Regions from separate parts of the Azotobacter armeniacus genome, predicted to be linked through region 1. Evidence: predicted binding sites of a transcription regulator. Region 1 holds the regulator's gene; the other holds the start of a gene.

Region 1 (14,272 bases):
ACGAGGCCGAACTGCTCGATGGCGGCGGAGTTATCGCTCTGATCGGCCCCACCGGGGTGGGCAAGACCACCACTGCCGCCAAGCTCGCGGCGCGCTACGTGATGCGCCACGGTGCCAGCCAGGTGGCCCTGGTCAGCACCGACAGCTTCCGTATCGGCGCCCACGAGCAGCTGCGCATCTATGCCCGCCTGCTTGGCGTCGAGGTTCACACGCTGGCCGCCGTCGCGCCGCTCGAGCCCCTACTCGCCGGACTGGCCGGCAAGCGCCTGGTGATCATCGATACCGTCGGCATGAGCCAGCGCGACCGGCGCCTGCTGCTGCAGATCAATCAGCTCGGCGCCGCCGGCCGCCCGGTGCGGCTGATGCTGCTACTCAACGCCGCCTGCCACGGCGATACCCTGGAGGAGGTGGTCGGTACCTACCAGCGGGCCGCCCTGGCCGCCGGCGCCCGGCTGCGGGACTGCATCGTCAGCAAGTGCGACGAGGCCGCGCGGCTCGGCCCGGTGCTGGACATCCTGATGCGCCACGGCCTGCGGTTGAACTACCTGTCCACCGGTCAACAGGTGCCGGAAGACCTGCAACCAGCCGAGGCCCGACCGTTGTTGCAACAGGCGCTGGCGGTCAGCCAGCCGTCTCCGTTCGTCCCAGAGGATGGGCTGGACGGCGCCGGACGGCGTCTCGACACCTGGGCCCGCGGCCTGCTCGGCCGGGGCCGGACTCTGGCTGCCTCGCTCGAGAGCCTGCGTCGCGAGCTGGACGGCTTTACCCTGCTGGAGCGCGCCTGGTGCCTCGCCGCCCTGCCGACCGGCGTGCAGGGGGAGAGGCTGGCACGGCTGCTGGAGGAGTACGACGGCGAATCCGTCGACTCCGGTGCGCGACAATTGCTCTGGGGCAGCGGCAAGCCGGTGCCGGGTGGCACCTGGAGCATGCCGTTGCTGACCTTGGACACGGAGGGTCGCCTGCAGGTGCGCCCCTGGCTGGCCCATCTGCTGCCGACCGGGTACGAGCAGCGCCTGGGCTGGGCCTTCGAGCGGCTCAAGGCGCGTTGCCATCTTCTGCCGGCCAGCCCGGAGGGCGGGCTTCTGCACTGTCTGGCGCAGCTGTGTAGTCCCTGGGTAGGTGGGGCCAGAGCCGGCAACCGGGTCGACTTCCAGGGCGAACGCCACAGCCTGGCCCGGCTGGCCGACATCGCCGCCCCCCACGAGAGTCTGCAGCTGAGCCACCGTGGTCGACCGCGGTGGCTGGAGCTGCGGCATCTGCCGGTCCGCCTGCGCGTCGCCGGCAACCGTTCGGGGGAACCGATGCTCTGGCCGGTAGAGGCCTGGTTCGGCACCCTGCGCGATGGCGACAGCGGCCAGCCGCTCGGCCAGCGCCACTGGCTGGCCTGGTCGCCGGAGCCGGGCCGCCAGGCGCTCGCCGGGCAGGCGGAGGGGCTGCGTCTGCAATTGGCCTGCGATGACTTGCCGGCGCTGACCCTGCGTGCCTGGCAGGCCCTCGGCGAGGCCCTGGGAGCGCTGCAGGCGGAGCTGCGGCTGTTCCTCGCCGCCGCCTTGGCCGCCAGTGCCAGTCGTCTGGACCAGTCCGCGGAGAACTGGGCGATGGACCTGCGTGCCCGGCTGGCCGGTCTGGGTAGCGGGCGGCGTCTGCGCGGTTCCGGTCAGCAGCTCGATGCCCTGCTGCATCTTCTGATGGCTGGCGATGCCTTCCGCCAGCTCGGCGGCGAGCGCGTTCACTGATGGCCGCTCCGGAGGATCAGGACGGGTTCGGCCTGCTCGATCAGGCCGCGGGGCTGCGGAGCTGGGCGGAGCAGCATGGGGGGGACGCCGGGGAGGTGCCCGTCGCCGCGCTGTCGTCCGGCACCCCCGAGGAGCCGCGCCCGACCCTGATGGTGGTCGGCCTGCCGCCCGGCTCGCAGCGCCAGCGTCTGGAGCGGGTGCGCCAGACCCTGCAACGCTGGCAGGCCCATGGCCATGCCTGGGTCGGCGATCCGGCCCGCTGGCAGCTGGTCGCCCTGGAAGAGGACAGCCCGCACCTGCATACCCTGGCCTGCCAGCAGCCGCGCTGGGCCCTCTGGGTCGAAGGCGATCCGGACAGCTTCCGCCGCGCCTACCTGTGCCTGCGCTGGTTGCGCGAGGGCGGCGGGCCGGCCCGGCTGCTGGTCCTGCACCCTGGGTTCGCCTCGCACGCTGGGCTGCTCGACAACCTGCGCCAGGCCGCGAGCGCTTTCCTCGAGATCGAGCTGTTGCTGCTGGCCGAGCGACCGAAAGGGCATGAGGGATGAGCCAGGGCATCGAAGCGGAGGCCGGTCCTGCCGGCAGCGGCGCAAGGGCATTCATGCCAATTATTTCGGGCGGATTTCTGGGCATCCTGTTGCTGGCCCTGCCGGCTTTCGCGCTGGATGCAGAGGCCGCACCGGGCAGCTGGCAGGCGCGGATTGCCAGCCTGCGCCTGGCGCTGCCCGGCCGGGAAAGCGCATCCGATGCCCTGCAGCCGCCGGCGCTTGCCCAGGGGCAACGCCTGGCCGGGGTGCGCTGGCGCTTCGCGCTTGCGGCCGGTGCGCCGGTCCGGGCCTGGCTCTGCCACCCGGAGCGCTGCATCGAGCTGTCCGCTGGCCGGGGGCGCAGCACCGCCCTGGCCGGGCTGGACGCCGGGCAGCCACTGCAGTTCCGCTTTCGCCTGGCGCCCCGCGCCGAACCGCAGCCGGTGCGGGAAATCGAGCTGATCGCCGAATACCGCTAGGCTGACTATGCCGCTATTTCCCAAAGCCCGGAATAGCCCGTTTCCCCGGCGACTGTTCGACGCTTTCCGGGCGCTTCCCCAAGGCGAGAATGCCGACCGGAGAGCCTCCGTCCGGCCAGGATCGGCCCCGGCAGCGCCGGACAGGACAGGCCGTTTTTCGTCATGCTCCAGGTCAGTGGAATGTATACGGCACAGGGCAAAATCAGACAGCGCGACCTGCTTGAGCAGTACCTGCCGCTGGTGCGCCGGCAGGCCTTGAACCTGCAGACCAGGCTGCCGGCCAGTGTCGAGCTGGACGACCTGATCCAGGCCGGCACCATCGGTCTGCTCGATGCCCTCCCGCGTTACGACGCCAGCCAGGGGGCCACTTTCGCCACCTTCGCCAGCCTGCGCATCCGTGGTGCCATGCTCGACGAGCTGCGCAGCCGCGACTGGGTGCCGCGCAGCGTACGGCGCAATGCGCGCCTTCTGGACGATACCCTGCGCCGGCTCGAGCAGCGCCTCGGCCGGCCCGCCGAAGAGCGCGAGATCGCCGCGGCCATGGGGCTCGAGCTGGCCGACTATCGGCAACTGCTGCTGGACAGCAACGGCAGCCAACTGGTGGCCATCGACGAGCTGGGCGAGGACGAGGTCGATGCCATGAGCGTCGGGCACTACGCCTCGCCTTTCGCCGAGCTGGCCGAGGGGCGCGACATGGAGCGGCTGGTCAAGGCCATCGAGGCGCTGCCCGAGCGGGAGAAGCTGGTGCTCGGCCTGTATTACCAAGAGGATCTCAATCTCAAGGAGATCGGCGCCGTGCTGGGCGTCAGCGAGTCCCGCGTCTGCCAGCTGCACAGCCAGGCGGTGGCCCGTCTGCGCAACGGCCTGGCTGGCTAGCCTTTAGCTTCTGGAGTGGCCGGCCAGCCGTGGTTTGCGTGAAGGACATGACACCGCCAGAGGAGCGGCGTCGAACGGAGGATGAAAATGGCTCAGGCCAGCGATGCCTATGCACGCATCGATAATTCAGACACATGTCGGGAACTGCTCGAGCAGCTCTGCGAGCGCGGCGGTGCCCGGCTGATTGGCTTCTCGCCGGACCATCCGTCCTTGCCCGTGGTGTTGATGGAGGCTCTCGTCGGGGAGCGGCTGACTCTGGATCTGACCGCGGTGCCGGTCGTGGCTTCCCAGCTGGAGGCCGGGCAGGCGTGCCGGCTCGCCGGGCGGGTGGCCGGAACCCTGCTGCGCAGTGCCCCGCTGGGCGGCTGGCAGCGGCTGAGCGTCCCGGGCCGCATCCAGTTGACCAGCGCCTGGCCCGAGTGGCTGGAGGTTCTCCATCGGCGCGGCACCTTCCGCGCCGAGCTGAGCGCCCGTATTTCGGTGAAGGCCGAGGTGCGGATGACTGCGGACGACCGGCCGATCCTGGGACGGCTGCTGGATCTGTCGCTGGGCGGCTGCCGGATCGAGCTGCCGGCCAGCGCCGCTTCCGAGTTACAGGCCGGGCAGCATGTCGAACGGCTTTGCCTGCGCTTTCCCAATGGTCAGCAGCTCGACCTGCGCGGGCAGATTCGTCATCGTCAGCTTAACGACGACTGGCAGGCAGTCCGCTTCGGCTGTGCCTTCGTCGACCTCGCTGCCGAGGAAGAGCGGCGGCTCTACTTCTATGTGCGGGAGATCGAGCGGGAAAGCACCCGCAGTGTCGTCGGCGGCGACCCCTCGCGCATGCCCTCGCAGCTGTTCGTGCCGCGCGCGGCGGAGCCGGCGGCGGGCGCCTCGCGTCCTCACGGGCTGGACTACGCCACGCCCATGGCCCGACGCCTGGCCCGGCTGGCGCTATACCTCAACGGTCTCCTGGTGCAATTGCAGCAGGGTAGCGAGATCGACCCTGTCCAGCTCTCCTGGCACAGTGACTTTCTGCTCGGACTGCTGGACGAGGACCGAGAGGCCGTGCTGTTCGCCGTGCATTGCCTGGTGGAGGATCCGCCGCTGATCCAGCACTGCATTGCCGTGGCCGTGCGCCTCGCCGACCTGGCCCGCAGTCGTGGTCTGCCGTCCGATCTGCTCAAGAGCATCTGCGCCTGCGCTCTGGTTCACGATCTGGGCAAGGGGCTGCTGCCGTCGTCACTGGTGCGTAGCGACTCCTTCGACGACGAGCAGCGGGAGGCTTTCGTCCGGCACGTGGAGCTGCTGCGCGCGCGGCTGGTGCACTGCAAGTGGCTGGCCGAGGCGGTGATCCGGAGCGTGGTCGAGGAGATCAACGAGCGCCTTGACGGCAGCGGCTACCCGCGCGGCCTCGAGGCCGGGCAGCTCGGCGAGCTGGCACGGATCGCCGCCGTGGTCGACGTGATCGACGCCATGGGGCGCGCCCGCCCGGACCGTACAGAGCAGGCGATCAGCGGTGTCTACCGCCAGCTGATCGGCCGCGAGAACCAGCTCGACCGGCGCTGGTGCCAGGAGTACATCCAGCGTTTCGGGCTGATTCCTATCGGTTCCCTGGTGCGTTTCGCCGGGGGCGACCTGGGCTGGGTCGAGCGCCTCGACCGCAAGGGCGCCATCGTCCAGGTCCGTCTCACCGACCAGGCCACCCTGCGCGGCGCGACCCTCAGCGCGTCGGTTTCGGGCAGCGAACTGGCTGCTTTGGGGCCCATCGAGGGCATCGTCCTGCCGGAGGCGAGCGGCTGAGAGGGTTTCGGTCGAGGCCGGCAGGGCGTCGTGGCGGGAGGCGCGAATGCGCCGCTCAAGCCTGTTCCCGCAGCAGAATCCCGCGCAACTGTTCGAGACTTTCGGCGACCCGCAGCACTTCCTCACTGGGAATCTGCCGGATCACTTCGCCGCTCTCGCGGTCGACGATCTCGGCGACCACCCGCGGTCCGGGCTCCTTCAGGTGGAATTCCACCCCGTAACTGCTCAGTACCTCGTTGATGCGCTGTACTGGCTCGACCAGCTCCTCGCGGGCGATCAGCGCCGGCTGGGCGCCCGCGGCCTGGGCTGCGGCACTGCCGGCGGCCGGCGGCAACTCATCCAGGGCGTTTTCCAGGCGCTGGCGCGGGGTCAGGTTGGCCAGGGGCGAGCTGGAAAGGGCACCGGCATCGTTCAGGGGCGAGCTCATGAGTGTTCTCCTTGGCAGACGGACAGATCCATAACCCTTTATCGGATGGGGGAATTAAATCTTGAGACGACTGCCGGATCTGGATGCTGCCAGCCGGGCTGGCGGTCAGATTTTCGGCAAGTGTGTAGGGCGGGTGAAACCCGCCTTATCCATGAGCGCGGCCCTCTGCAAGGAATTTCTTCGCCATGAGAATTCGGCTCGTGCGCAATGTCCGGCGGGTTTCACCCGCCCTACAAGGCTGTGCTTTTCTGATGGGTTTTTTCATGGGGACATGGGCAGGCCAGATTTCTATTCCCCAGGAAAATTTTTTCAGAAAGAATGTAGAAATCAGGGTCATGGCGCGAGGTTTCTGAGTGGTGACGAGATGCTGTGATTGAATAGCCATCTTCTGTATAAAGGTCTCCTTTTAGATGGTTTTTGCTATTACAGGCTACGTAAAATATTCTGCTGGTTACCCTGAATGCTTGGCAAAGCTAATTGTAAAAACACTCCAAGGCCTGCCGGACTCTTTGATTCTCGTGGGCGGGATTGCTCTGGTAAATATGGCCATTGACACACTCGATGGCCTCCGAAAAGCGGAGCAAACGTCTTCCGTATTGACTGAATAATTTAATTTGGATTGCCTCGGGGAAATGCTCCATGTCCTCTTCCCTGATTCATATGTGGATTTGGGCCGGTCAGATTCGATAGCCACGAAAAAAGGCCGACTTTCGTCGGCCCTTTTTTCGTGGCTATGCCAATTAACCCAGCAGCGACAGCACGCTCTGCGGGATCTGGTTGGCCTGGGCCAGAACCGAGGTGCCGGCCTGTTGCAGGATCTGCGCCTTGGTCATATTGGCCACTTCCACCGCGTAGTCGGCATCTTCGATGCGCGAACGGGCGGCGGACAGGTTGGTTTCGTTGGTCTTCAGGTTGGTGATGGCCGAGTCGAAACGGTTCTGGATGGCACCAAGGTCGGAACGCAGGGTGTCGACTTCTTTCAGTGCGTTGTCCAGTGCTGCCAGGGGGTCGGCGGTCAGTTGGTCGCCGAGGGTCACTGCACCGGTAGCGGTGTCGACTTCGGCTTCGTAGTAAACGTCGTTGCCGTCGGCGTCGGCACCCTTGACCACATAGCCGCTGCCGTCTTCCATGGCGAAGACTTGAGCGCTGTCGCCGACCAGGCTGGTGTTCAGGCCGGAGGTATCGATGGTGATTGCCGGGTCGGGGTTGCTGATCTGGTCAAGCGCAGTGCCTACATCGGCATCGAGTGTGCCATCTGGAGCAGCGGAAGAGTCATAGCTTACAGTGCCGGCAGCGAAATCAACGGTTGCAGCGACATAGGTGTCAGCGCCGAGCTTGATGTGATAGTTGCCGTTGGACGTCAGATGCAGGGTCGGCTGGGCTGCAACATTGTCATCGCTGCGACCAGTGATATCGTCGGCCTGCATGACCACGCCGTCACCGACATGGACTTCTTGGCCAGCAGCGGCGCTTACGGTGCCGCCGGGGGCTGCTGCGGTGCTGGAGTCGAACTCCAGGGCATTGGTTGTCGTGTTATAGGTGGCTGCAGCAACGGTGGCGCCGCCATCGGAGGAAACATACAGTTGATCCGGGTTCGCGTCGTCAACATAGACGGCCCAGGTAGCAGCACCTGCAGTGTCGGTGAAGCTGAAGTCTTCCAGATTGCGCGAAGACGGAGCCAGTTCGGTCGTCGCAGTAGCTGCCAGATCCTCGGTGTTGAGGGTATTGGTAACATCGAAGGAGGCCAGACCCAGAGTGGTCTTGTTGATTTCCTTTAGGTTGATGCTGATGCTTTCGCCATCGTTGGCGCCGACCTGGATATTCAGGGTCTGCTCGGCATTCAGCACTTTGGTGCCGTTGAAGTTGGTTTCCTGGGAGATGCGGTCGATCTCCTCCAGGCGCTGGTTGATTTCAGCCTGGATGGAGGCACGGTCTTCGGGGGAGTTGGTGTCGTTGGCTGCCTGTACGCTCAGCTCGCGGATGCGTTGCAGGTTGTCGTTGACCTGGTTCAGCGCGCCTTCGGCTGTCTGGGCGACGGAGATGCCGTCGTTGGCGTTGCGCTGGGCTTGGGACAGACCAGTGATCTGCGAGCTCATGCGATTGGCGATGGCCTGACCGGCAGCATCGTCCTTCGCGCTGTTGATGCGCATGCCGGAAGACAGGCGCTCCATGGCGGTGGTCAGAGCGCTTTGCGATGCACCCAGGTTCTTCTGGGCGATCATCGAGGTGATGTTGGTATTGATGACGGACATGTTGCGTTCCTTCTCCAAAGGTTGAGCGCCAGAGGCGAGCTGCGCTGCGCGGTGGCTTCGCGGCTGGCGACAACGGCGCCGTTGGCCGTTATCCCGACTATCGGCGGGCAGGGCGGGAGCTTTAGGGGAGGGCGAGAATTTTTTGACGCGGTGCTTTGTCCTGTTCCTGTCGGAGGGCGGTCGCTTCGTCCGGACATTGCTCAGGGGGTCTGTGGCGTACGTACCTGCTTCGCCATGATCGGTGTCGACTTCGCCAGGGAAATGCGCGGCCAGTGGGCTTCGAAGCGCAGAGCATCGCCCCGTAGCGCGCCGTATTCGAAAGACCGCTCTGTGGCCGACAGGTATTCAATCTAGCCTGTCGCATTCCCGGAGTCCTTCATGAATCCCTCCACGCTCATCGGCATGCTCGCCGGCTTTCTTCTGCTGGCGGTGGTGGTGGTCTTTTCTGCCGAAGATCCGTTGCTGTTCGTCGACCTGCCGAGTCTGGGCATCGTCCTGGTGGGTACCTTCGCGGCGACCTTCATCAGCTATCCGCTGGGCGAGGTGCTGCGGGTGTTCAGTCTGATCGGCACGGTGATGCGCAACGAGCGGCTGTATACCCAGGACGACATCGAGGAGCTGGTGAAGATCTCGCGGCTGTGGATGGGGGGCGACCTGCGTGCCGTGGAGCGGGAGGTGGCGCAGGTGAACAATCCCTTCCTGCGCACCGGCGTGCAGCTGGTGATCGACATGACCCCCGAGGAGGACATCATCGAGCTGCTGCAGTGGCGGATTTCCCGGCTACGCGCCAAGGAACATGCCGAGGCGCAGCTGTTCCGGGTGATGGCCGGTTACGCGCCGGCGTTCGGCATGCTCGGCACGCTGGTCGGCCTGGTCAACCTGATGTTCGTGCTCGGTGATGGCGACATGACGGCAGTCGGTCGACAGATGGCGGTGGCGCTGATGACGACCTTCTATGGTGTGCTGCTGGCCAACCTGGTGTTCAAGCCGGTGGCGGTGAAGCTGGAGCGGCGTACCGAGCAGCGGGTGGTGCTGATGAACATGGTGCTGCAGGGCATCTCCATGATGTGCAACAAGCGCAGTCCAGGAATGATGCGCGAGACGCTGAATTCGTTCATCGCCCAATACCGGGACGAGATCCGCGACGAAGGGGCGCCGTCGCGCAGTCTCGAGGAGGATGAGGGGAGCGCCAGGCCATGAGCCAGTCGCCGGAGACTTCCGCCGTGAATTCCGCCAGCGCTGTCAGGCAGGCACTGCTGGAGCGCCAGCGGACGCTGGAACTGGAGCTGGCGCAGGCGCGCCAGGCAGCGCGTTGGGGCAGACGTCAGGCAGCCGCCGTGGCTGCCGAGCCGCAGTCCGAGGGGGAGGCCGATAGCTGGTTGCTGACCTATCTGGACGTGATGACCCTGCTGCTGGTGTTGCTGGTCGTGATGCTGACTTTCGCCGGCAAGGGCGTTGTCGAGCGCCAGCAGGCCATGGGTTCGCTGAGAGAAGGTGTCTTGCCGGCTGGAAGCGGTCTGCTCAAAGAGGATGGACAGATACTGTGGGACAGACCCGCACTGCCGGCGTCCGACGACTCCCTGAAAGGATTGCCCCTGGATCGTCTGGGCGAGGATATCGAAGTGGTGGTCACGGAAGGCACGGTGAGTTTCCGCATCAGCAGCGAGATCCTCTTCGGCTCCGCACAGGCCGACCTGAGCCTGGAGGGGTTGCGGGTACTGCAGCAGCTGGTGCCCGTGCTTGACAGCAGCCCGCACATGATCGTGGTGGCGGGGCATACCGATTCGCTGCCGATCCGCAGCTCGCGCTTTCCGTCGAACTGGGAGCTGTCCGGAGCGCGTGCCGGCAGCGTGGTGCGCTACTTGGAGGCCAACGGGGTGGCGCCGCAGCGGATGCGCGCGGTGGGGTATGCCGATACCCGGCCGTTGGCCGACAACGCCACGGTCGAAGGGCGCGCCGGCAACCGGCGGGTGGAGCTGATCCTGGAAACCTTCAAACCATAGGAAAACAACTTCCAGATGTTGTCAATTCCGTGATTTGTCAATGGGTTCCTTTCTCTTGCAGGTGGCAGAATCCCTAGCCGGTCAGGCGCTTGCCGATATAACCGGGCGTCTTGGTTCGGCTTCGATGAAACAGAGCGGAAAGGAGCGAGATGAGCAAGCTTGCCGAGAAGGTACAGCAGGAATTGACCCAGGCCATCGATAACGATGAGCTGATATTGCCTACCTTGCCCGAAGCGGCTTTGGAGGTGCGTGAGGCGGCGCGTGATCCGGAGGTCAGCATCGGCGCCCTGGCGCGAGTGATCGGACACGATGCTGCACTGAGTGCACGGCTCATCAAGGTGGCGAACAGTCCACTGATGCGTGCCAACGGAGAGATCACCGACTTGCAGACGGCCATTGGCCGTCTGGGCATCAACTATACCTGCACCCTGGCCACCGGCCTGGCCATGGAGCAGATGTTCCAGGCGACCTCCCCTGTGGTAGACCGCAAGATGCGCAAGGTATGGAGGAAGAGCTGCGAGGTTGCCGGCATCTGTTACATGCTCTGCCGCCATTACACCCGACTGGTGCCCGATCAGGCGACGCTGGCCGGTCTGGTGAGCCGGATCGGCCTCCTGCCGATCCTCACCTATGCGGAAACCCATGAGGAGCTGCTGGCCGATCCGGGGGTCCTCGATCAGATCATCGAGCAGACCCATCCGAGTCTCGGCGACAGGATTCTGCGCAGCTGGGAGTTTCCTGCCCCCATTGCCGGCGTTCCCGGCGAATATCTGAACTTCGCCCGGGTGTCGGCGCAGGTGGATTACGTGGATGTGGTCCAGGTGGCGGAGCTGTTGAGCCATGTCGGCACCGAGCATCCCTTCACGCGGCTTGATTGGAGGGGGATTGCAGCATTCGCCAAGCTTGGTCTAGATCCCACTCTGGACGTGCAGGCCGATGAAGACCTGAGCGCTTCGATGGACGCGGCGATGAGCATGCTGCAGTAAGGTCCGCTGCCCAACGGCCGGCCGGCTCGGCACAAGGCCTCGCCGGCTGCCGAGGGCGTTCAGAAACGTTCGTCGGCCAGTTCCATGAGTGGAGTGCTGCCGGCGCGGATGACGGCATCCAGGGAGTGGATGCGCGGCAGCAGTTTGCTGAAGTAGAACTGCGCGGTGGACAGCTTGGCACCGTAGAAGGCTTCGTCGTTGGCGCGACTGGCCTGGGCCACGGCGGCCATGCGTGCCCACATGTAGGCGTAGGCGACGTAGCCGAACAGGTTCAGGTAGTCCACCGCCACGGCATTGACCAGTGCCGGATCCTTGCCGGCCTGGTCAAGCAGCCAGGCGCTGACGCTCTCCAGGCACTTCAGGGCGGCCAGCAGCTGGCTGGCGAACGGCCGGGAAGCGGCCGGCGCGTCGACGAAGGCACGAATCTCCCCGGCGAACAGTCGCAGCGCGGCGCCGTTGTTGGCCACGATCTTGCGGCCCAGCAGGTCGAGGGCCTGGATGCCGTTGGTGCCCTCGTAGATCTGCGCGATGCGCACGTCACGCACCAGCTGCTCCTGACCCCACTCGCGGATATAGCCGTGCCCGCCGAACACCTGCTGGCCGTGGATGCAGCTTTCCAGTCCGGTATCGGTGAAAAAGGCCTTGGCGATGGGGGTGAGCAGCGCTACCAGCGCTTCGGCACGACGGCGTTCGTCGGTGTCTTCGGCATGCTTGGCCAGGTCCAGCTGCTGGGCGACGTAGGTGGAGAAGGCTCGTCCGCCTTCGGTCAGCGTCTTCATGGTCAGCAGCATGCGGCGCACGTCGGGATGGGCGATGAGGGGATCGGCGCTCTTCTGCGGTATCTGGGCGCCACCCGGGGCGCGGCCCTGCAGGCGCTCTCGGGCATAGGCCACGGCGTTCTGGTAGGAAGCCTCGGCGCAGCCGATGCCCTGAATGCCGATGGACAGGCGCTCGTAGTTCATCATGGTGAACATGGCAGCGAGGCCCTTGTGGGGTTCGCCTATCAGATAGCCGATAGCTCCGTCGAAGTTCATCACGCAGGTGGCTGAGGCCTTGATGCCCATCTTGTGTTCCAGCGAGCCGCAGGACAGGGCGTTGCGTGCGCCGAGGGCGCCATCCGGGGCGACCAGGAACTTGGGCACCAGGAGCAGCGAGATGCCTCTCGAGCCGGCTGGCGCATCGGGCAGGCGGGCCAGTACCAGATGGACGATGTTCGCCGTCAGGTCCTGTTCGCCGCCGGTGATGAAGATCTTGCTGCCGCTGATCGCGTAGCTGCCGTCAGCCTGCGGTTCGGCGCGGGTGCGCAGCAGGCCGAGGTCGGAGCCGGCATGGGCTTCGGTCAGGCACATGGTGCCGGCCCATTCGCCGCTGTACAGGCGCGGCAGGTAGCGCTGCTTGAGTTCCTCGCTGGCGTGGGCGTCCAGTGCCAGGCAGCAGCCGGAGGTCAGCGCCGAGTACAGGGTGAAGCTGGTGTTGGCGGAATAGAGCATTTCCTCGAACTGCACGGCGAGCATCTTCGGCATGCCCAGGCCGCCGTAGGCGGGGTTGCCGGCCAGGCCGACCCAGCCGCCCTCGATGTAGGTGGCGTAGGCTTCGCGGAAGCCGGCCGGGGTGCTGACGACACCGTTGTCCCAGTGTGCGCCTTCCTCGTCGCCGCTGCGGTTGAGCGGGGAGAGCAGTTCGCCGGTGACCTTGGCCGCCTCCTCGAGGATGGCGTCGGCGGTCTCGGCATCCACCGTCTCGACCAGCGTGGGCAGACGTGCCCAGAGCTTGTCGGCGGCAAAGACCTCATGCAGAACAAAGCGCATGTCGCGCAGGGGGGCGTGGTATTCGGGCATGACGGACCTCGTTTTCTTATCATGGAGCGGTCGCCCGGTATGGTCCGGGCGGCCAGTATCGGGGCTGTGGCTCAGGCGTGGATGTGGAAGCCGCGGCCGCTCTTGCGGCCCAGATAGCCGGCCGCGACCATTTCCTTGAGCAGGGTGGCCGGGCGGTACTTGGGATCGCCGAAATCGCGGTGGAAGGTTTCGAGAATCGCCAGCAGCGTATCCAGGCCGATCAGGTCGGCCAGTGCCAGGGGACCGATGGGGTGGTTGCAGCCGAGCTGCATGCCGGTATCGATGTCCTGGGCGCTGGCCAGCCCTTCCTGAAGAACGAAGATCGCCTCGTTGATCATCGGACAGAGGATGCGGTTGACCACAAAGCCCGGACTGTTGCGCACCGAGATGGCAGTCTTGCCGATGTACTCGGCGAACTCCAGTGCTCTGGCATGGGTGGCCGCGGAGGTCTGCAGGCCGCGGATGACCTCGACCAGAGTCATGACCGGCACCGGATTGAAGAAGTGCAGGCCGATGAAACGTTCGGGGTTGCTCAGGGCGCTGGCCAACTGGCTGATCGACAACGATGAGGTGTTGCTGGCAATGAGCGCGTCGGGTTCCGTTACATCCTCGATCAGGGCGAGGATCTGCCGCTTCAGGTCGAGACTCTCGGTGGCCGCCTCGATGACCAGTCCGCTCCCGGCAAGGGCGTCGTAGCTGCTCTGCGGATGAACACGGGCCAAGGCGGCCTGCCTGTCCGCTTCGCTGATCAGGCCCTTCTTCACCTGCCGCTCCAGATTGCCGGACAGGGTGGCCAGACCGCGCTCCAGAGCGCTATCGGAGATGTCCACGAGGGTGACCTGCCGGCCGGCCAGCGCGCAGACCTGGGCGATGCCGTTGCCCATGGTGCCGGCGCCGATGACTGCAATGCGCGCTTCGCTCGTGTTCTTCATGTGATTACTCATGTTCAGCTTCCGTTAGACATGTTCACGTGATTCCTGTCGTCCGCGCCTGGCCGGGGTAGAGGCATGGACGACAGGAATATAGCGGCTCAGTCAGCTTTAGGAGTGGCGCCGATCTCGCTCTTGGTCGAGGCGAACCGGAGCAGATGGGTGCGCTCGACCAGAATGTACAGCACGGCGCCGGTGGCCAGGCCCCAGCCCGCGCCATAGACCGCCAGGACAACGCCCATGGTGCCGGCGATGCCGCGCTCGGTGTTGTTGCTCAGTTGCTCGAAGCCGAGCATCAGGCAGATGTAGCCGGTGAGTACCAGGGTCAGCGACAGGGCGATCGGCAGCACCGGCTGGAAGAAGCTCACTAGCGGCAGGATGAACAGGGCGATGAAACCGGTGATCCAGAAGGTGCCGGCGCCGCTGTAGATGGAGTCCAT
Region 2 (14,272 bases), on a different contig from region 1:
ACGCGCGCCGTGCGTGAGTACCTCGATGCGCTCGATGACGAAGCGCTCGCGGAAACGCCACCCAAGCGCTTGTCACTGACCGATCCTCTGGCCAGCTGGACGGCTGCGCCGGGCGGGCCGGCGTTCTTCGCCTATTCCACGAACTACCTGATCGACACCGAGCACGGCGTGATCCTGGACGTGGAAGCCACGCCGGCTCACCGCACCGCCGAGGTCGAGTCGACCAAGACCATGGTGGAGCGCGTCGAAGAGCGTTTCGACATCACACCGGAACGTCTGATCGGCGACACCGCCTATGGGACAGCGCCCATGCTAGCCTGGATGGTGGAAGAAAAGGGCATCGAACCGCATGTCCCGGTGTGGGACAAAACCGAACGCCAGAACGGCACCTTCTCGAGCAATGATTTCCACTGGAATGAAGAGGATGGGGAATACCGCTGCCCGGCCGGACGCCCCCTGCGTAGCGAGTGGCGGGCCTTCAAGCGTCAGCGCTCCCACGTCACGAAAGCCAACACGGTGATCTATCGGTCCAGCCAGGCCGACTGCACAACCTGTCCGATGAAGTCACGGTGTTGCCCGAATACGCCGATGCGCAAGATCGTCCGCAGCGTTCATGAAGCCGCCCGGGAAGTGGCTCGACGCATCGCCACCACAGCGGCGTATCAACGCTCCCGCTGCGAACGCAAAAAGGTCGAGATGCTCTTCGCCCATCTCAAGCGGCTCCTGAAAGTCGATCGCTTACGGCTGCGTGGACTGACTGGCGCAACCGATGAGTTCACACTCGCCGCAGCGGTACAAAATCTGCGGCGATTGGCCAAGTTGATTCCTCAGGGGCCACCGGTCACAGGATAGGTACGCCTGCTTGAAGCAGAAACCCTCCAAATAACCCCAAAACCCGAGCCTGAAGGCTCAATAGAACATCGAAAGGCCATGAAAAGTGGCGGGCCAGCCCTTCGGTGAACAATCCGAAGGCCAGCATGCCTACTGTAAGTAAAACCAGTTTTTCAACAGAATCGGCCGGTTTCTGCCGGCCATTACAGACTGTTTTTGCGTCCTATCGGCTATCCGGCGTTGTAATCCGATTGACACCGATAATTTGACTGCTCCAGATCATCTCGTAATGAGCGGTCTGGATGATCGATGTAACGGGCCGCGGTGTCATCAGCGCCCAACAGACGCTGCCTGAACAACGGACCGAGTGGTAACGCAGGCCCGGGCATGCCTCTCGCTTCGCTTCGCTTCCCAATTGATGAGAGTGGGTGTAATCGTCGGGGGCATATATGGGGTCCGACAGCGGCACCCCTGTAGCGTCCCTCATCCCGGCATCCGTGAAGCTGCAGGTCAGTCCTCTGAAGACAAAGCGGTCGTAATTGAGGCCTTGCACGTTCGACCAGTAGCGCTCCTGGTGATGGCGCACCTCGGCAATCGCCGTGTCCATCCTATCGGCCAGATACAGCACGCCGAAGCTGCCATTGCTAAAGCGCGAGCCGGCCGGGTTCACATGGGTAAAGGGCGCCGTTGCGTACGAGCATCCGGGAATACCGAACGGGATCTCGCCACGAGGGATCAACTCCAGCCGGCCAATTTCGTTCTGCAACCGTGGATTCGTCATTGCCTGAAGCCGATATAGCGCTTCGAGGTCTGCTTCGTCAGCAACGTCATCGAACAAGGCAATGGGCGGAAACTTGGAGTTGACCAGGCGGTAGGCCTGCAGACTCTCGCCGCCCAGGACGGCAAGGCTGCTCAGCATTACCACTGGGCACCCCGCAGCGTATCGATTCGTCGGAACGTCTCGTACAGCGAGATCATATCGCCCTGTGCCATGACGTCGAGCGGCGCGCGCCCGTTGAAGAACTCGTTGCGGTTCTCCATCGAGGGGAAGCCATAGACATTTTCGGGGTTGTCGAACACGAGGCGCAGCGCCGCGTGGATATTCAGCACGATGCTGATGCGCTGCATCTGATCGGAGTCCAGGCCTACCGTCCACGCCGAATCGCGTTGCCTGGCTCGGGTGTAGGTGCTGCGCGAAATGCGCAAGATCCGGCAGGCCTGTTCGCAGGAGGCCTTCCATTTGTCCAGGATGTTCAGCGCCGCACGCAGGCCGGCCACGCATTGGCTTTTCGAAAAGTCCTGAGCCTGGATAGTTACTGTCATCGCCAGCACCTCAATATGCTCCTTGGATACAAATCTAGCATATCTGAATCTACAGACGCAATTTGGCTCCAGGCAACCCCAAGGACTCTGAACGCCAACGCGCAATCATGGTTGATGTATCTGGCCGCTCTCTGCCTGCCATGACGCCACTGCCCCCAACCATTCGCCAATGCCCCCGCATCCCCGCTCGGCCCAGGATAAAACCCCATTTCCATCCCCCAACCACCGCGCCGGAGGTGGAAAATCGCCACGCGAGTTTTCCACCCTACGGTCGGGAATGCCTCAGCTCGGCAGAATCCGGCAGGTCAGGCTCTTGATGTAGCGGGTCTCGGCGATGGCCGGGTGGACCGGGTGGTCGGGGCCCTGGCCGCCGCGCTCGAGCAGTTGGATGTGGCGGTCGAGGTGGCGGGCGCTGGAGAGGAGGATGTTCTGCAGGTCGTCCTCCGGCAGGTGCATGGAGCAGGAGGCGCTGACCAGGATGCCGTCCTTGGTGAGCAGGCGCATGGCCGCCTCGTTGAGGCGGCGGTAGGCGGCCTCGCCGTTCTTCAGGTCCTTCTTGCGCTTGATGAACGCCGGTGGGTCGGCGATGACCACGTCGAAGCGTTCCTCGGCGGCCTTCAGCTCCTTCAAGGCCTCGAACACGTCGCCCTCGACGCAGGTCATCTTCTCGGCCACGCCGTTCAGCGCGGCATTGCGCTCGACGCCGTCCAGCGCCAGCGCCGAGCCGTCCACGCACATCACTTCGGTCGCGCCGAACGCCGCGGCCTGCACGCCCCAGCCGCCGACGTAGCTGAACAGGTCGAGCACCCGTCTGCCCTTGACGTAGGGGGCCAGGCGCGCGCGGTTCAGGCGGTGGTCGTAGAACCAGCCGGTCTTCTGCCCGCCCTGCACCGGGGCCTCGAACTTCACGCCGTTCTCTTCCAGCGCCACCCATTCCGGCATCTCGCCGAAGGCGGTCTCGACGTAGCGCTCCAGGCCTTCGGCATCGCGGGCGCTGGAGTCGTTCTTGAACAGGATGCCGGCGGGCTTGAGCACCTGCACCAGCGCCTCGACCACGGCGTCCTTGTGGCGCTCCATGGCGGCGGAGGCGAGCTGCACCACCAGATGGTCGCCGAAGCGGTCCACCACCAGGCCGGGCAGCAGGTCGGAGTCGCCGTAGACCAGGCGGTAGCAGGGCGCCTCGAACAGCCGCTCGCGCAGGGACAGGGCGACGTTGATGCGATGCACCAGCAGCGACTTGTCCAGCGGGTGCTTGAGATCGCGGGAGATCAGCCGCGCGCAGATCAGGTTGTTCGGGGAGAGCGCGACAATGCCGAGGGGCTTGCCGCCGGCCGCTTCGAGGATCGCCTGGTCACCGGCCTGGAACGCGGTTAGCGGGCTGGCGAGCACATCCACCTCGTTGCTGTAGACCCACAGGTGGCCGGCGCGCAGGCGGCGCTCGGCGTTGGCTTTCAGTCGCAGGCTGGGCAGGGACATGGGGGCACTCTCGCAAAAAGCGCGGAGTATAGCGGAGGGCGCGGCCGGTTCAGTTCTTCAGCCGGTACCCCGTCCGGAAAATCCAGCGCACGCCGGCCATGCACAGGACCAGGAAGAGCAATGTCATTCCCAGGCTGATGGGCAGGCTGACGTCGGATACGCCATAGAAACTCCAGCGGAATCCGCTGACCAGGTAGACCACCGGATTGAACAGCGACACGCTCTGCCAGAACGGGGGCAGCATGTTGATGGAGTAGAAGCTGCCGCCCAGGAAGGTCAAGGGCGTGACGACCATCAAGGGGACGATCTGCAGCTTTTCGAAGCCGTCGGCCCAGATGCCGATGATGAAGCCGAACAAGCTGAAGGTGACCGCGGTCAGCACCAGGAAGGCGATCATCCACAGCGGGTGCTCGATGTGGAAGGGCACGAAGAGCCGCGCCGTGACCAGCATGATGGCGCCGAGCAGGATGGATTTGCTGGCGGCCGCCCCGACGTAGCCCAGCACGATCTCGATATAGGAGATGGGTGCGGAATGGATCTCATAGATGGTGCCGGTGAAGCGCGGCATGTAGATGCCGAACGAGGCGTTGGAGATGCTCTGGGTGAGCAGGGCCAGCATGATCATGCCGGGGACGATGAACGCCCCGTAGCTGATGCCGTCGATGTTCACCATGTGCGAGCCGATGGCCGAGCCGAACACCACGAAGTACAGGGCGGTGGAGATGACCGGCGAGGCCACGCTCTGCATCAGCGTGCGCCGCATGCGGGCCATTTCGAACAGGTAGATCGCGCGTATGCCGTACAGGTTCATGAGGGCGAGTGCACCAGGCTGACGAAGATTTCTTCCAGGGAGCTTTCCGAGGAGCTGAGATCCTTGAATTCGATACCGGCCTCGCCCAGCTGCTGCAGCAGGCGGGCGATGTTGCCGCCATTCGCCTGGTTGTCGTAGGTGTAGACAAGCTGGCCGCCATCGGCCGACAGCTCCAGGCGGTAGGTCTGCAGCGACTCCGGAATCCGCGCCAGCGGCTCGCTCAGGGTCAGCGTCAGCTGACGCTTGCCGAGCTTGGCCATCAGCGCGTTCTTTTCCTCCACCAGGATGATCTCGCCCTGGCGGATCACGCCGATGCGGTCGGCCATCTCCTGGGCCTCCTCGATGTAGTGGGTGGTCAGGATGATGGTGACGCCGCTCTCGCGCAGGCGCCGCACCATGTCCCACATGCCGCGGCGCAGCTCCACGTCCACGCCGGCGGTGGGTTCGTCGAGAAAGAGGATCTGCGGCTCGTGGGACAGCGCCTTGGCGATCATGACGCGCCGCTTCATGCCGCCCGACAGGGCCATGATGCGGCTGTCTTTCTTGTCCCACAGGGACAGATCGCGCAGCACCTTCTCGATGTAGGCGGGGTTGGCCGGCTTGCCGAACAGGCCGCGGCTGAAGGTGACGGTGCTCCACACGCTTTCGAAGGCGTCGGTGGACAGCTCCTGGGGCACCAGGCCGATCCTGGCGCGCGCCGCGCGGTAGTCGGTGACGATGTCGTGACCATCGGCCAGGACCCGGCCCTGGCTGGGGTTGACGATGCCGCAGATGATGCTGATCAGCGTGGTCTTGCCCGCGCCGTTGGGACCCAGCAGGGCGAAGATCTCGCCCCGGCGGATTTCCAGGTCCACGTTCCGCAGCGCGGTCAGACCCGAAGCATACGTCTTGGACAGGCCATGGATGGAAATGGCTGACTGCACACGAATCTCCCGATGATGGCGTGCATCAATTCTACCCAGCCCGGCCCTTTCGTCGCACGCCTTCGCGGCACGGCTCCCATGGCCGCCCGCCCTGGCCCGATCCGGCCGGTGGCCAAGGCGGTCCGTGTCGCGCAGGCGGCGGGGCAGGAGGCAGTCAGGCCATTGCCGGCGTGCCGTCGGCAGCGGTTTCGCGTGTCCTGAAGACAGCCACCCGCTGCTGCATCTGCGCCGCCTGCCCCTCCAGGGCGGCGGCGGCCGCGCGGGACTGCTCCACCAGGGCGGCGTTCTGCTGGGTGGTGCTGTCCAACTGGCCGATGGCGCCGTTGATCTGGCCGAAGCCGCTGCGCTGCTCGCGGGTGGCGGCGGAGATCTCCTCCATCAGGCTGGCCAGTTGGTGGATGGCGTCCACCGTCTCGCGGATGCTCTGCCCGCTGTATTCGGCCTGGCGGGCGCCCTCGCCGATCTTGTCGCCGATGGCCTCGATCAGGCTGCGGATCTCCTGGGCCGAGGTGGCGCTGCGGCTGGCCAGGTTGCGCACTTCCGTGGCCACCACAGCGAAGCCGCGGCCCTGTTCGCCGGCGCGGGCAGCCTCCACCGAGGCGTTGAGGGCGAGGATGTTGGTCTGGAAGGCGATCGAGTCGATGACCCCGATGATGTCGTTGATCTTCTGCGAGCTGTCGGCCAGCTCGCGCATTAGCAGGATGCTGCGCTCCACGTCCTGGCCGCCGCTCTGTGCCGTGTGCGCGGCGGTCGCGGCGAGCCGGTTGGCCTGCTCTGTGGCTTCGCTGGTCTGCTGTGCGGTGGCGCTGATCTGCTCCATGCTGGCTGCCGTCTGCTGCAGGGCGCTGGCCTGTTCCTCGGTGCGCGCGGCGAGCTCCTGGCTGCCGTGGAAAACTTCCCGGGCGCGGCTGTAGACGCTTTCGCTACCGCTATGCAGGGAGCCGACCAGGTCGGACAGCTTGCGATTGGTTTCGTCCATGGCATTCAGCAACTGGCCGGTCTCGTCGTGGGCGTGGCCGGCGAGATCCTGGGTCAGGTCGCCCTCGGCCACCCGGCGGGTCGCCGCCAGCGCCCGCTGCAGGGGGCCGGTGATGCTGCGGGTGATGTACAGGGCCATCAGCACGGCGATCAGCAGGGCCAGGGCGGCGAAGCCGAGCAGGCCGACGAGGGCGTTGCGTAGCTGCGCGGCGACCTGCTCCCTGGCCTGGGTCATGTGCTCGGTGGCCTTGCGGTCGATGGCCGCGCCGCCTTCGTCCAGGTGGTAAACCTCGTCCTTGTACTGGCCCATGGCGCTGTTGGCTGCGGCCGTATCGGCGAACTCGCCCGCCCCGATGCGCTGGTGGATCGCATTGAGGCCGCTGGCATAGCCATTCAGCGCCGCGGCGGACGCCTCGTACAGGCTGGACAATTCCGCATCGGGGGCCTGCGTCCTGCCGACTTGCAGGGTGTCCTGCAGCTTCTGCAGGGTCGCGTCCCAGCGGGCCTTGTAGGACTGCACCTTTTCCGCATCGCGCAGGTTGATGAAGATGTCCTTCTCGAAGCGTCGCTCCTCCAGAGCCAGCAGGCGCACCTGGGCGGCGTTCTGCGCCAGCTTGGCGTTGCGGTCGAGAGCCTCGGCCGACTCCTGCAACGCACTCATGCCGTACAGGGCGACAGCGGTGGCTGAAGCAAGGAGCAGAACGAGCGTGCCAAAGGCGATGCCCAGGCGGGCACCAATGGAGCGGCGGGATAGCATGGGGATGGGCCTCCTGGCATAGGGTAAAAGTCCCCCCTTAGATCGGCGGCTATCGCCCAGGCTTGAGAGGTGGCCGGCAAATCGCCCTGCGTCTGTCGAGTCTGCTTGCTCGAGGTCGAAATCAGCTGTGCGGGATCGTACTCCATCCTGGATGGCCAAGAGGGCCTTGGATGTCACGCAGGCGATGCCGAAAAAGAAAGAAGGGGGAATTGGAAAGGGCTTGCTGGACGTCACCCGGCTGCAAGCAGAGCCCTGAAAGGGTTCCCACGCGCCTGCATGGGAACCCAGGGAGTGCGCCGATGGGCGCGGATGGTCAGGCGGCCGATACGCTTGCAGCGGCTCCGCCCAGCGTTTCGATCAGGGCCTTGCTGAAGGCCGGGATGTCATCGGGTTTGCGGCTGGTGATCAGGTGGCCGTCGATCACCACCTTCTGATCCACCCAGTTGGCGCCGGCGTTCTGCAGGTCGTCCCGGAGCGACGGCCAACTGGTCAGGGTCTTGCCTTTGACCAGGTCGGCGGAAATCAGCAGCCAGCCGCCGTGACAGATCGCGGCGATGGGTTTGTTGGCGCGTGCCGCATTGCGCACCAGTTCCTGGGCCATCTCGTTCATGCGGATGTTGTCCCCGTTGACCACACCGCCGGGCAGCACCAGCGCGTCGCAGTCCTCGATGTGCAGGGTGTCGAAGGTGCGGTCGACCGGGAAGTGGTCGGCGGGCGTGGTGTGGTTCCAGCCGGTCACCCGGCCCGACTTCGCCGAGGCGATCAGAGTGCGAGCACCGGCCTTTTCGAGAGCCTCCTTGGGTCCGGTGAGCTCGACCTGCTCGAAACCGTCGGTTACCAGGAAAGCCACGCGTTTGCCTTTCAGGGGTTGCGTCATCGGGGTACCTCCGGAGCGGTGAGTGAGGCGCCTGTGGGCGCGGAGTTCACAAGAAATCCGACCATTCCTGCTGGCAAAGTTCTTCCTCTTGTCGCCGGACGGGATTTCCGGGCCGTTGCCTTCCTGCTATGGTCGGTGCCCGCTTTTTTCGCCCTTTGCCGCCATGCCCGAACTCCCTGAAGTCGAAACCACCCGCCGCGGGATCGCGCCGCATCTCGTCGGCCAGCGTGTCGAGCGGGTCGTCGTCCGTGAGCGCCGGCTGCGCTGGCCGATCCCCGAGGATCTCGACGTGCGCCTGTCCGGCCAGCGCATCGAGGCTGTGGAACGCCGCGCCAAGTACCTGCTGATCCGCGCCGAGGCGGGCACTCTGATCGGTCATCTGGGCATGTCCGGCAGCCTGCGTCTGGTCGAGGCCGGGCTGCCGGCGGAAAAGCACGAGCATGTCGACATCCTGCTGGAGTCCGGGCTGGCGCTGCGCTACACCGACCCGCGGCGCTTCGGCGCGCTGCTGTGGAGTACCGATCCACTGGAGCACGAGCTGCTGCGCAAGCTCGGCCCGGAGCCGCTGGGCGCGGCCTTCGACGGCGAGCGCCTGTATCGGCTGTCGCGCGGGCGCGCGATGGCGGTCAAGCCGTTCATCATGGACAACGCGGTGGTGGTCGGGGTGGGCAACATCTACGCCAGCGAGGCGCTGTTCGCCGCCGGCATCGACCCGCGCCGCGCCGCCGGCTCGATCTCGCGGGCGCGCTACGACAGGCTGGCCGGGGAGATCCGGCGCATCCTCGCCCAGGCCATCGAGTGCGGCGGCACCACCCTGCGCGACTTCGTCGGTGGTGATGGCAAGCCCGGCTACTTCCAGCAGGCACTGTTCGTCTACGGGCGCGGTGGCGAGTTCTGCAAGGTCTGTGGCAGCACCCTCGGCGAGGTGCGTCTCGGCCAGCGCGCCAGCGTCTACTGCGGGCGCTGTCAGCGCTGAAGGGGCGCTAGGCCCCCGATCTTCATCGATTGATGCCCGTCACGCCGGCCATATCGGGGGCGCTGCTATAGTCGCGGCTCTGCCAAAAAACACCGATGAAGGACCGCCGCATGTCTCCGCTTCGCCTGCTCGCCCTTGTCCTGGTGCTGATCACTGGCCTTTTGACCCCGCCGGCGCACGGCGAAGCCGAGCAATCCAATGTCAGTGGCGATCCCGTCTATTCCGTCGAGGCGCCGCCGGCTTATGCAATGATGGGTGACCTGCTGATCGCCCGGCCTCTGCTGATCGCCGGCACCATCATCGGTACGGCGGCCTTCGTGGTCAGCCTGCCGTTCACCGCGCTGGGGGGGAACGTGAAGGAGGCCGGTCAAGCGCTGGTCGTCGATCCGGGCCGGGAGGCGTTCGTTCGTTGCCTCGGCTGCAGCACCAGCGGCTATCGCCAGGACTGATCCGGGCCATCCCCCGTTCCCAGCTGCGCGCCAGCGCTCCGAGGCTTCCCGTCACTCTGCCGGCGGCGTAGGCTTTGCCCCCCCTTGCCCGCGGGGCGAGGTGCTGTCCGGCAACAGGAAGTCCTGGTCCTTGAAGCGCTATTCCAAATTCCTTCTCGCCTTTCTGGTCGGCCTCGGCCTGGCCTACTCCTTCTGGTTCAGCCCCGGGTGGCTGCAGTTGTGCGCGGGGCTCGCGCTCTTTTTGTTCGGCATGCAGTGTCTGGAAGAGGGACTCAAGCAACTCGCCGGGGGCCGGCTGGAGGCGCTGCTCGGGCGCAGCACGGCCACGCCGTTCAAGGGCTTCCTGTTCGGCCTCGCCGGCACCTTCCTGCTGCAGTCCAGCAGTCTGGTGTCCTTGCTCACCGTTGCCTTCATCGGCAGCGGGCTGATTTCCCTGGCCGGCGGCCTGGCCATCGTCTTCGGCACCAATCTGGGCACCACCAGCGGCATCTGGCTGCTGGCCCTGGCTGGGCAGAACATCAGTCTCGCTCCGCTGGCCCTGCCGCTACTGGTGTTCGGCGTGCTGATCGGCTTCAACGGGCCGAAGAGCCGGGCGGCCGGGCGCATCCTGCTGAGCATCGGTTTCCTGTTCCTCGGCATCGACCAGATCAAGATGGGGTTCTCCGGTTTCGGCGAGGCGCTGGACATGGGCGGCCGACAGGTCGACGGGCTGCTCGGGTCGCTGTTGTTCGTGCTGCTCGGCCTGGCGGTCACCGTGGTCCTGCAATCCAGCCACGCAGCCCTGATGCTGACCCTCACGGCCCTGGCCGGCGGCCAGCTCGAGCTGGGACAGGGGCTGGCCATCGCCATCGGCTCCAACATCGGCACCACGATCAGTACCGCGATTGCCGCCATCCTCGGTGGCGACCGTGGCGGGCAGCGCTTGGCACTGGCCCATGTGCTGTTCAACGGCGTCACCGCGCTGGTGGCGCTGGCCCTGCTGACGCCCCTGACTGGGCTGGTGCAGTGGCTGGCGACACCGCTGGGGCTGGCGGACAACCGGCTGATCCAGCTGGCGCTGTTCCATACCCTGTTCAATGTTCTCGGCGTGCTGCTGTTCTGGCCCTGGCAGAGGCAGCTGGTCGGCCTGCTGGCACGCTGGCTGCCGGAGCGGCGCGAGCCGCAGGTGCTGATCACCGAGCTGGAGTCCGGCGCGGCCGAGCTGCCGCGGACCCGGGCCCGCTATCTCAGCGATAGCTTGCTGGAGTCGGCCGACGCCGCCGCCAGCGCGGTGCTGCAGGAGCTGCAGCACCTCGGCCGCCTGAGCCTGGAAGTGATTTGCCACGCGCTCTACCTGCCGGTGGAGCAGTTGGCCAGCGACCGGCCTGACGAGGCACTGCTGCGCTCGCATCCGGACCTCCACCATCTGGATGCCGAGGCGCTCTATCAGCGGCACATCAAGGGCGTCTACGGCGACCTGCTGAGCTTCATGGGTCGCGTGGAGGTGCCGCGGGACGAGGCCCGCCAGCAGTTCTGGATCGCCTGCCAACTGGCCGCGCTGCAGCTGGTGGACGCGGTGAAGGATGCCAAGCACCTGCAGAAGAACCTCGGCCACTACCTGCGCGGCGAGGACTCGGCGATCCGCGAGGCCTACGTCGACCTGCGCCGGCACCTGCTGGCAGTACTGCGCGAGGTGCGCGAACTGGGCCGCCTGGAGGTGCCGGACGAGGCTTGGCACGAGCGCCTGCAGTTGCTTGACGAGCGGGCGGCAGACTTCGACGCGCAGTTTCGCGCCCGGCTGTTCGACGCCGCGCGCCGTCGCGAACTGAACGGCCTGCAGACCGGCTCGTTGATGAACGACCTGGGCTACACCAGCCGTATCGTCCAGAGCCTGCGCAACGTGCTGCAACTCGGCGACGGCCAGTCCCGCCCGCTGCGTCGGTTGGCGGGCGAGGACGAGCCGTTGATTCGGTTGAAGTGAGGGGGCGGGGCTGGAGTGAGTCGTTGCGCCAACTGCGACGACATGCGGGCGCGCAGTAGGGGCGGAGTCGGTGGGAGTTCTGGGAAGTTTGATGGGCTTGAACGTGTGCTGTGAGTGATGGGCCGGAATCGGCCGATTCTGTTGAAAAAGTCGGTTTTTTCTCGCTGGATCAGATATAGATAAGAAAATCTATACTAAAAATCATTTAAAATCAGTGGATTACAGTTCTAATAGATCAAGTTTCCCCTTCTGAAAATCAGCTTGAAGGGAGTTTTTCAACAGAATCGGCCAAAAGCAGACATCCACCCAACTACAAGGCTATCGACGCGCCCTTATATAGGAACGTATGAATAAACGTTTGGCCGTTGTGTTGCCATCCTCCGGTTCTCCGGTTTCTTCCATGACTGCTACGCATGAAGGCCGGACCGGGCTCGGCAACCTTTGTCTGTGTATCCATACAGGTAAAAGGTTGCCTAAGCGCCCGTTTCTGCCCATGCTGTGCGCCATCGCGACAATCAATGATGGCGACCATGCGGCTCTTCCTGTGTGAAAAACCTTCCCAGGCCAAGGACATTGCCAGAATGCTCCAGGCCACCCGGCGGGGCGACGGTTGCTGGCTGGGCGCGAACGTGACGGTGACCTGGTGCATCGGTCACCTGCTGGAAACCGCGCCGCCGGACGCCTACGACGCCCGCTACAAGCGGTGGGATCTGAAGGATCTGCCCATCGTTCCCGAACGCTGGAAGATGCTGGTCAAGCCCAAGACCGCCAGCCAGTTCAAGGTCGTCAAGCGCCTGCTCGGTGAAGCTCGTGAGCTGGTCATCGCCACCGACGCCGACCGCGAGGGTGAGATGATCGCCCGCGAGCTGGTGGAGCACTGCCGGTATCGCGGACCGATCCAGCGGCTCTGGCTGTCAGCCCTGGACGATGCGTCGATCCGCAAGGCACTGGCGGCGCTCAAGCCGGGCGCCGAGACGTTCAGCCTCTATCATTCGGCGCTGGGCCGCTCCCGCGCCGACTGGCTGATCGGCATGAACATGAGCCGGCTGTTCACCCTGCTGGGGCGACAGTCCGGCTACCAGGGCGTACTGCCGGTGGGCCGCGTGCAGACGCCGACCCTGCGCCTGGTGGTGGACCGCGACCGCAGCATCGCCGACTTCGTGCCGGTGCCGTACTGGGCCATCGAGGTGCGGCTGCTCGCTGACGGCACGCCCTTCACCGCCCAGTGGCGCGCGCCGGAGGACGCTTGCGACGAGCAGGGTCGCTGCCTTAAGCAGGCACTGGCGCAGGAGGCGGCGGACGCCATGCGCCGCGCCGCTAGCGCGCGGCTGGTCAAACTGCAGACCGAGCGCATGCGCGAAGTGCCGCCGCTGCCGTTCGACCTGGGCACCCTGCAGGAAGTCTGCTCGAAGAAGCTCGGCCTCGGCGCCCAGGAAACCCTGGATATCGCCCAGGCGCTCTATGAGACCCACAAGGTCATCACCTATCCGCGCAGCGATTGCGGCTACCTGCCGCTGAGCCAGCACGGCGAGGCGCCGGCGATACTGGCTGCCCTGGGGCGTGCCGATCCTGGCCTGGCCGAGCTGCTGCAACATGTGCAGCCGCAGCGCCGCTCGCGGGCCTGGAACGACGCCAAGGTCAGCGCCCACCACGGCATCATCCCCACCGCCGCCGCGCTGGACCCGAACCGCCTGGCGGGCAAGCAGAAGGCCGTCTACACCCTGATCCGTGCGCGCTATCTGGCGCAGTTCCTGCCGAACCACGAGTACGACCGCACCCAGGCGGACTTCGACTGCGCCGGACAGGCATTGCGTGCGGTGGGCAAGCGGATCGTCGAGCCCGGCTGGCGGCGTGCGCTCCCGGAAGCTTTGACACCGGGCAAGGGTCGCGAAGCGCCGCCACCGCAACCCCTGCCGGCCCTGAGCGAGGGACAGGATTGTGCCGTGGCGGAGGTGACGCTCAAGGATCTCTGGACCCAGCCGCCCAAGCCCTTCACCGAGGGCGATCTGATCAAGGCGATGAAGAACGTCGCCAAACTAGTGGACGATCCCCGCCTCAAGCAGAAGCTCAAGGACACTACCGGCATCGGCACCGAGGCGACCCGCGCCGGGATCATCCAGGGCTTGCTGGACCGCGGCTATCTGAGCAAGCAGGGCAAGGCACTGGCGGCCACCCCGGCAGCCTTCAGCCTGATCGACGCCGTTCCCCGGGCCATCGCCGATCCCGGCACCACGGCCATCTGGGAACAGGCGCTGGACATGGTGCAGAGCGGGGAGATGAGCCTGGAGGAATTCGTGGCCAAGCAGTCGGCCTGGATGAGCAAGCTGGTGGAGCGTTGCGCCGGCCTGCGCCTGACCATCAGCGGACCGGCGGGTCCGGCCGGTGGAGGCACTGCGCCCTGGAAGAAGAAGCGCAAGGCGGGCACGCCCGGGGCCGCGACCGGCAAGCGAGGCAAAAGGCCGGTCGTTTCGGGTTGATCGGGACGATGGGCGGCCGTTTCGCATGGCCGCCAGGCGATCCCCTTGTCTATAGTTTGCCAATGGGCAAGCACACTCCCCTCCGGCTTTCTCGCCGCTACAGGCCGCCTTCCCGGGCGCAATCCGACCAATCAGGCCCATGAGTCTCATGAAAAAACAACAGGTTGCGGTCATCGGCCTGGGAAATCTGGGGCGCAAATGTACCGAAGCGCTGCTGGCCGATCCGACCCTGGCGCTGGCCGGAGTCGTGCGGCGCAGCCCCAACCCGGTTGCTGGGCTGGATGGTGTACCTGTCGTCGACCATATCAGCGAGCTGGGAGAAGTCGATGCCGCGCTGCTCTGCGTACCCCCGGATGCGATCCTCGGGGCGGCGCAGGAGCTTCTGCAAAGACGTATCCCGCTAGTGGAGTGCGCGCGCCTGCACGGCGAAGCCT

The links. Region 1 encodes FliA, which starts transcription of late flagellar genes. Its sites were predicted from a motif close to CTAAAGTTTNNNNNNNNNNNGCCGNTAA; they were not measured.
Region 2: the regulator FliA is predicted to act here: its motif matches at 7,139-7,166, upstream of ACYVD0_RS18315 (methyl-accepting chemotaxis protein).

Annotation. Positions count from the first base shown of each region.
Region 1 covers NZ_BAAGYK010000134.1:49,492-63,763, forward strand. The annotation lists gene flhF (flagellar biosynthesis protein FlhF) at 1-1,736, shown strand, start outside; gene ACYVD0_RS18005 (hypothetical protein) at 1,736-2,281, shown strand; gene ACYVD0_RS18010 (flagellar protein FlhE) at 2,335-2,739, shown strand; gene ACYVD0_RS18015 (RNA polymerase sigma factor FliA) at 2,920-3,615, shown strand; gene ACYVD0_RS18020 (PilZ domain-containing protein) at 3,703-5,397, shown strand; gene ACYVD0_RS18025 (flagellar protein FlaG) at 5,453-5,824, opposite strand; gene ACYVD0_RS18030 (hypothetical protein) at 5,970-6,209, opposite strand; gene ACYVD0_RS18035 (flagellin N-terminal helical domain-containing protein) at 6,565-8,076, opposite strand; gene ACYVD0_RS18040 (motility protein A) at 8,455-9,276, shown strand; gene ACYVD0_RS18045 (OmpA/MotB family protein) at 9,273-10,079, shown strand; gene ACYVD0_RS18050 (HDOD domain-containing protein) at 10,229-11,065, shown strand; gene ACYVD0_RS18055 (acyl-CoA dehydrogenase family protein) at 11,125-12,903, opposite strand; gene ACYVD0_RS18060 (3-hydroxybutyryl-CoA dehydrogenase) at 12,975-13,835, opposite strand; gene ACYVD0_RS18065 (solute carrier family 23 protein) at 13,934-14,272, opposite strand, start outside.
Region 2 covers NZ_BAAGYK010000136.1:1,401-15,672, forward strand. The annotation lists gene ACYVD0_RS18285 (transposase) at 1-852, shown strand, start outside; gene ACYVD0_RS18290 (RES family NAD+ phosphorylase) at 1,055-1,750, opposite strand; gene ACYVD0_RS18295 (antitoxin Xre-like helix-turn-helix domain-containing protein) at 1,750-2,154, opposite strand; gene ACYVD0_RS18300 (class I SAM-dependent rRNA methyltransferase) at 2,437-3,630, opposite strand; gene ACYVD0_RS18305 (ABC-2 transporter permease) at 3,680-4,441, opposite strand; gene ACYVD0_RS18310 (ABC transporter ATP-binding protein) at 4,438-5,364, opposite strand; gene ACYVD0_RS18315 (methyl-accepting chemotaxis protein) at 5,519-7,099, opposite strand; gene ACYVD0_RS18320 (type 1 glutamine amidotransferase domain-containing protein) at 7,413-7,976, opposite strand; gene mutM (Fpg/Nei family DNA glycosylase) at 8,140-8,952, shown strand; gene ACYVD0_RS18330 (multidrug transporter) at 9,063-9,401, shown strand; gene ACYVD0_RS18335 (Na/Pi cotransporter family protein) at 9,532-11,361, shown strand; gene ACYVD0_RS18340 (DNA topoisomerase III) at 11,892-13,838, shown strand; gene ACYVD0_RS18345 (hypothetical protein) at 13,978-14,272, shown strand, end outside.